2 regions of the Agromyces sp. NPDC055661 genome follow, and region 1 is predicted to be linked to the other one. Evidence: predicted binding sites of a transcription regulator. Region 1 holds the regulator's gene; the other holds the start of a gene.

What was found. Region 1 encodes LexA, which represses DNA repair genes until DNA is damaged. Its sites were predicted from a motif close to TCGAACANNTGTTCGA; they were not measured.
Region 2: the regulator LexA is predicted to act here: its motif matches at 1,495-1,510, upstream of ACWGO8_RS13735 (DUF222 domain-containing protein).

Annotation. Positions count from the first base shown of each region.
Region 1 is NZ_JBSHHC010000001.1:45,441-48,836, reverse strand. It holds gene metE (5-methyltetrahydropteroyltriglutamate--homocysteine S-methyltransferase) at 1-571, shown strand, start outside; gene ACWGO8_RS00210 (alpha/beta fold hydrolase) at 706-1,464, shown strand; gene lexA (transcriptional repressor LexA) at 1,461-2,138, opposite strand; gene ACWGO8_RS00200 (LysM peptidoglycan-binding domain-containing protein) at 2,406-2,774, shown strand; gene ACWGO8_RS00195 (histidinol-phosphate transaminase) at 2,821-3,396, shown strand, end outside.
Region 2 is NZ_JBSHHC010000002.1:44,377-47,772, forward strand. It holds gene ACWGO8_RS13735 (DUF222 domain-containing protein) at 78-1,475, opposite strand; gene ACWGO8_RS13740 (hypothetical protein) at 1,613-1,777, shown strand; gene ACWGO8_RS13745 (MarR family winged helix-turn-helix transcriptional regulator) at 1,843-2,334, opposite strand; tRNA gene ACWGO8_RS13750 (tRNA-Gln) at 2,476-2,547, shown strand; gene glmU (bifunctional UDP-N-acetylglucosamine diphosphorylase/glucosamine-1-phosphate N-acetyltransferase GlmU) at 2,549-3,396, shown strand, end outside.

The sequences.
Region 1 (3,396 bases):
CACCGCGCGACAGGTCGCGCTCGCGCTGCGCGACGAGATCGGCGACCTCGAGCAGGCCGGCATCCGCGTCATCCAGGTCGACGAGCCCGCGCTGCGCGAGCTCCTGCCGCTGAAGCGAGCCGACCAGCCGGCGTACCTCGACTGGTCGGTCGGCTCGTTCCGGCTCGCCACGGGCGGTGCCGCGTCGGCGACGCAGGTGCACACGCACCTCTGCTACTCGGAGTTCGGCGTGGTGATCGACGCGATCCGCAACCTCGACGCCGACGTCACCTCGATCGAGGCCGCACGCAGCCGCATGGAGGTCGTCGACGACCTGTCGACGAGCGGCTTCGACCACGGCATCGGGCCGGGCGTCTACGACATCCATTCGCCGCGCGTGCCGAGCGCCGCCGAGGTGCAGGCGCTCCTCGAGCGGGCCGTCGCCGAGATCCCGGCGTCGAAGCTGTGGGTCAACCCCGACTGCGGCCTGAAGACGCGCGGCTACGACGAGACCGTCGCCTCGCTCGAGCACATCATCGAGGCGACGCGTGCCGTGCGCGCCGAGCTCTCGGAGCCCGTGCTGGCCGAGTAGTCCGCAACGACGAGGGGGCGGATGCCGCGGGCTCGCGGCATCCGCCCTCGTCGTCGCCTGCGCATGGACCTGCATGTGGCAACCCCTCGGCTGCCGTCGGGCGATCGCACAGGTGGATCGCGTACGGTCGGCCCATGCGTCTCGCGGTGAACGAATCCGGCAGCGGTTCGAAGACGGCCGTGCTCATCCACGGCATCATGTCGGATTCGCGAGCCTGGCACCGCGTGACCGCCGAGCTCCGCGAGCACGGGTTCCGCGTGCTCGCCGTCGACCTGGCCGGGCACGGACGCAGCCCGCGCGCCCGCCGGTACTCGCCCGCCGCCTGGGCGGACGACGTCGTCGAGACCCTCGCGCCGCTCATCGACGGGCCGCCCGACGTGGTCATGGGCCACTCGCTCGGGGGCCTCGTGGCCAGCCTCGTCGCCGACCGCATGGCGCCGCGGGCCGCGATCTACATCGACCCGGCGTTCTCGTTCCCGACCGGCATCCGCGGCTGGGCGTTCAAGGCGTTCTTCGCGGTCGCGCCGCGACCGAAGCGCTCGGCGCTCGTGCGGATGAACCCGAAGTGGAGCGCGGCCGACGTCGACATCGAGCTCGCGACGCTGCGGGACTGGGACCGCCGCACGATCCTCGGCTTCGCCGACACACGTCCGCTCGTGCCGCCGGCCCGGCTCGTCGCGCCCAGCCTCGTCGTGCTCGCCGAGAAGAGCCTGCTCATCACGGAGCGCGTCGCGGCGCAGCTGCGCCGCCAGGGCATGACGGTCGAGACCGTCGAGGGAACGGGCCACACCGTGTTCCGCGACGACCACGCCCGCTTCATGGACACGGTCGTCGACTGGCTCCGCGGGGTCGCGAAGGCGCAGCCCCAGGCGGCCTTGGCAGTCGCCGCCTAGACGGCGCGGAGGACCGCCACGACCTTGCCGAGCACCTCGGCGTGGTCGCCGAGGATCGGCTCGAACGCGCTGTTGCGGGGGAGCAGCCACGTGTGGCCGTCGCGCTGGCGGAACACCTTGACCGTGGCCTCGCCGTCGAGCATGGCCGCGACGATCTCGCCGTTCTCGGCGGTGCGCTGGGAGCGCACGACGACCCAGTCGCCGTCGCAGATGGCCGCGTCGATCATCGAGTCGCCGACGACCTTGAGGATGAACAGCTCGCCCTTGCCGACGAGCTGGCGGGGGAGCGGGAAGACCTCGTCGATCTGCTGCTCGGCCGTGATGGGGATGCCGGCGGCGATGCGACCCACGAGCGGGACCATCGCGGCGTCGCCGACGGGCACCGGCTCGCCGGCGGAGGGCGCGCGATCGGCGGAGCCGGGCAGCTCGATGAGCACCTCGAGGGCGCGGGGCCGGTTGGGGTCGCGGCGCAGGTAGCCGGCCAGCTCGAGCTGGTTGAGCTGGTGCGTCACGCTCGAGAGGGACGAGAGGCCGACCGCGTCGCCGATCTCGCGCATGCTCGGCGGGTAGCCGCGACTCGACACCGAGCGCTGGATGGCCTCGAGGATGGCGACCTGCTTGGCGCTGAGGCTCTTGCGGCGGCGCGCCCGGCCCTGCTCCCGCACGTCGTCGATGTCGGTGCTCACGGTCTCCGCCCCTCGTTTCGGCCCTTCGCGACCGGATGTCGGTGGTCTCTGATCGACTGTGGTCGAACATTCGAAACTGTATCCGGCTGATGTCGGTGCGGCAAACATTCGTTCGAGTGTGTCGCGGAATCCGCGGGCACATTCCAGCGGATCGGATGCTTGCAGCTTCGAACATTCGAAGATATATTCGGAACAGAGCTTCGCATCCGGCCCTCCCGGCCGAGGGCCGGGTGCGACTCGTCCAGGAGGTGTGAGATGAGCGCAGCGATCGTACCGACCCGCACCATGACGGTGGAGTCCGCACCGCGCACCGCGACTCGGCTCCGGCTGACGCGGCGCGGGCGCATCGTCTTCACCGCGCTCGCCTCGCTGCCGCTCGTGGTCTGGGCGCTCGTCACCGTCCTCGGTTCGGGCGGCGCCGCGGCCCAGGGCGGTTCGTCGGCGCCCGCCTCCTCGTTCGAGTACGTCACCATCGGCCAGGGCGACTCGCTCTGGGCCATCGCCGAGTCGCTCGCGCCCGACGGCGACCCGCGCGTCCTGATCGACGAGATCATCCGCCTCAACGGTCTCGACGACGCCGTGGTCGAGCCCGGACAGCGGCTCGCGCTCCCCGTCGTCCCATGACGTCACGGCCGCGGGGCGCGCCTGCGCCCGTGGCTAGCATGGACTGGTGACGAGCCTCGACGACCTGCCCATCCGCGACGACCTCCGCGGCCGCACGCCCTACGGTGCGCCGCAGAAGTCCGTCCCGGTCGCGCTCAACGTCAACGAGAACACGCATCCCATTCCCGAGGACGTCGCGCACGACATCGTCGCTCGCGTGGCGGCGGCGATCCTCAGTCTCAACCGGTACCCCGATCGCGAGTTCACGGCGCTCCGCCGCGCGCTGGCCGACTACCTCGGACACGGCCTCGACATCGACCGCATCTGGGCGGCGAACGGCTCGAACGAGGTGCTCCAGCACATCCTGCAGGCATTCGGCGGACCGGGTCGCAGCGTGCTCGGCTTCGCGCCGACGTACTCCATGTACGGGCTGCTCGCCTCGGGCACCGGCACCGAGTGGATCACGGCCGAGCGCGACGACGAGTTCGAGCTCTCGCCCGAGACGGCCGTGGCCGCAGTGCGCGAGCACGACCCCGACCTCGTGCTGCTCTGCGCGCCGAACAACCCCACGGGCACGCCCCTGTCGCTCGAGACGATCGCCGCGGTGGCGGATGCCGCGCGCGGCATCGTCGTGGTCGACGAG
Region 2 (3,396 bases), on a different contig from region 1:
GGCCCGAGGCTCGGGCCCCGAGCTCACGAGCTCGCGAAAGCCCCTGAGGGTCGGGCAGGCGTCGTCGAATGGGCCGTTCAGAACGGCGGGGTCTCGGGAGGCGTCCCATCCCGAGAACGGGAGGGGTCGACCGGATCGAGGCGCTCTGCTCGAGCCGGGTGGGGCGCAGCGCGCGCCGGGATCCGCACCGACGCCTCGGTGACGTATCGACGACCGGCCGGGGAGCGCCACTCGAGTGTTCCGTGCTCGAGATGTCGCACCGACCAGGACGACTCGTGCTTCAGGTGGTGATGGTACGGGCAGAGGTGCGCGAGGTTGTCGAAGCTCGTGCTGCCGAGGTCGGCCCAGCCTTCGGTGTGGTCGAGCTCGCATCGAGCGGCCCGCCGGTTGCAGCCCGGGAACCGGCAGCTCTCGTCGCGCACTCGCAGCCACTTCGCGAGGTCGGCGGGCGGACGGTACGTGGTGCGGTCGACGTCGAGCACCGTGCCCGACACCGGGTGGGTGAGGATGCGCGTGAACGAGGGCGCCTGCGCGGCGAGCCGTCGGGCCGTCTCGGGGTCGATCGGGCCGTAGCCCTCGAGGTCGGCGGGCACGTCGTCGAGGCCGAGGAGCGTGAGCACCGGCACGGTCACGTGCACCGACGGTCTCACGGTTGCCGCGGCGACATGGAACGCCTCGCCGATCGGCGGGACGCCATGCAGCAGCAGGTCGCGTGCGACATCCGCACGGAGTTGATCGGGGGTGCGGGCATCGGCCACGGCTGACGCCTCGCCTGCCCCGCCGCTCACTTCGGCGGCCACCCGGTCGAGCCGGTTGCGGATCAGCAACGCATCGCTCGCCGAGAGGTGCAGGTGGAGCCATGCCATGCCGTCGCGCGCGGGCTCGAGCTCGACCCGGCGTTCGGCGAGCGCCTGTGCATGGCGTTCCGCGAGCGATTCCGCCTGCACGGACTCGCGCAGGCGTCGAGCGACCCGACGGAGGCTCGCCGCCGTCATCGTCGCGGCGCGCTCGACGAGCTCGACATCGAGACGGGCTCGTACCGCGGCATCGGTCACATCCGCAGTCTCGTCGATGACGACACGCGCGTGCGACTCATCGATGTCGCCCACGCGAAGGGCCGCGAGGGTCGCGGGGAGCTGGTTCGCGAGCGTCCACGACTCCGACACGAGTCGCGTCATGGTGCGCTCAGGGAGCCGCAACGCCGTCGCGAGCTCGGCGATCACGGCACGTCGGGCGACCTCACGTCGACGCTCGGGCGAGAGGGACGGCGCCGTGAACGCATCAGCGCTGCGCATCGCGTAGTCGACGGCGAGATTGATCACGTCGACGCGCATCGCCGCCTGCATCGCCTCCAGCCGGCGTGCCTGGACCGCGGCGTCGACCAACCCGGCGAGGCCGTCTTGGGCGATCGCGAAGGGCGAGGATTCGGGCGCAGGTGCGATCCCTGGACGGGGAGTCGCGATCGCCATCGGCATGCGTCGATTCTATCGAGATTCGAACGTATGTTCGAGCACTTGTGGAGAACTCGCGAGGAAGCCCGGTCGGATGCGGAAGCCAGGATCCGCCTCACGGGGGAGGCGGACCACCCCCCGTCTCCCGCATGATCTGGCGTATGAGCGAAACCATCTTCACGCCGGGAGCCGTCGTGGTCACGGCGCGCGGACGCGGCACGGTCGTCGATGTCCGGGCCACTCCCTCCGGCAAGTTCGTCTTCGGGGTGGAGGATGTCGACGGCGAGGTGACCTACTTCACCGAGAAGGCCGTCCGGCTCGCGTAGGACCCAGCTCGAACGCGATGCCGAGCCGGACGCGAGACAGCACCACGACTCCGTGACGCGCGCGCTCAGTCGAACCCGAGGCTGAGCTTGCGCAGCAGTCCCGCGAGTCGCTTCTGCTCGGCGGCCGGCAGGCTCTCGAGCAGCTCGGACTCGGCGTCGACGAGCCGCGTGATCGCGGCGTCGACGCGGGTGAGGCCGGCGGGGCTCATCTCGACGAGGATGCCGCGTCCGTCGTTCGGGTCGGTCTGGCGCGACACGAGCCCGCGCTCCACGAGCCGGTCGATGCGGTTCGTCATCGTCCCGCTCGAGACGAGCGTCTGCTGCAGCAGCTGCTTCGGCGAGAGCCGGTACGGCGTGCCCGCGCGCCGCAGGGCCGAGAGCACGTCGAACTCGGATGCCTCGAGCTCCGAGCGCGCGAACGCCTGCCGCCGTGCCCGGTCGAGGTGCTTCGAGAGCCGCGCCACGCGCGAGAGCACCTGCAACGGCGCGAAGTCGAGGTCGGGACGCTCGCGCTCCCAGTCGCCCACGATCCGGTCGACCTCGTCAGCATCGGTCATCCCGCCATCATCCCACCGCCGGCGGTGGGGCCGAGGCCGAGCGGCGGCGTCCACGGCAGTCCACGGCGAGCGGATGCCGCAGGGCCGCGCCCGTGCGCCATGGCAGACTTGTGGGCGGCGCAGGGCCCGACCCCCGCGCAGTCCGCCATGGTGTAACGGCAGCACGACAGCCTTTGGAGCTGTGAGGACCAGGTTCGAATCCTGGTGGCGGAGCATGGACCAGCAACTCGCCATCATCGTGCTCGCCGCCGGCCAGGGCACGCGCATGAAATCCGCCACCCCGAAGCTCCTGCACCCCCTCGCGGGGTCGCCGATCGTGGCCCACGTGCTGCGCACGGCGCAGGCGCTCGACGCCGCGCACGTGATCGCCGTCGTCCGGCACGAGCGCGACCAGGTCGCCGCCGCCGTCGAGGCGACGCTGCCCGGCACGGTCGTCGTCGACCAGGACGAGATCCCCGGCACCGGACGTGCCGTCGAGCAGGCCGTCGCGGTGCTCCCCGACGACTTCGCGGGGGAGGTGCTCGTGCTCAACGGCGACGTGCCGCTCCTCGACGCCGACACGCTCGCCGCCTTCCTCGAGCGTCACCGCGGCCATGCCGCGCAGGCATCCGTGCTCTCGGCGTTCTACGACGACCCCACGGGCTACGGCCGCGTCGTGCGCGACGACCACGGCGCGTTCGACCGCATCGTGGAGCAGAAGGACGCCAGCGACGACGAGCGGGCGATCGACGAGATCAACGCCGGCATCTACGCGTTCGGCGCGGGCGCCCTGCGCGACCAGCTCGCGAACCTCACGACCGACAACGCGCAGGGCGAGAAGTACCTCACCGACGTGATCCAGCTGCTGCGTTCGGCGGGCTCCGAGGTCGAGGCGGTGCCGGTGTCCGAGCCGTGGCTCGTCGCGGGCATCAACGACCGCGCGCAGCTGTCCGAGACCGCAGCCCGCCTCAACGCACTCATCGTGCGCGGCTGGCAGCTCGCCGGCGTCACGATCGAGGACCCGGCCACCACGTGGATCGACCTCGACGTGACGCTCGAGCCCGACGTGACGATCCGCCCCGG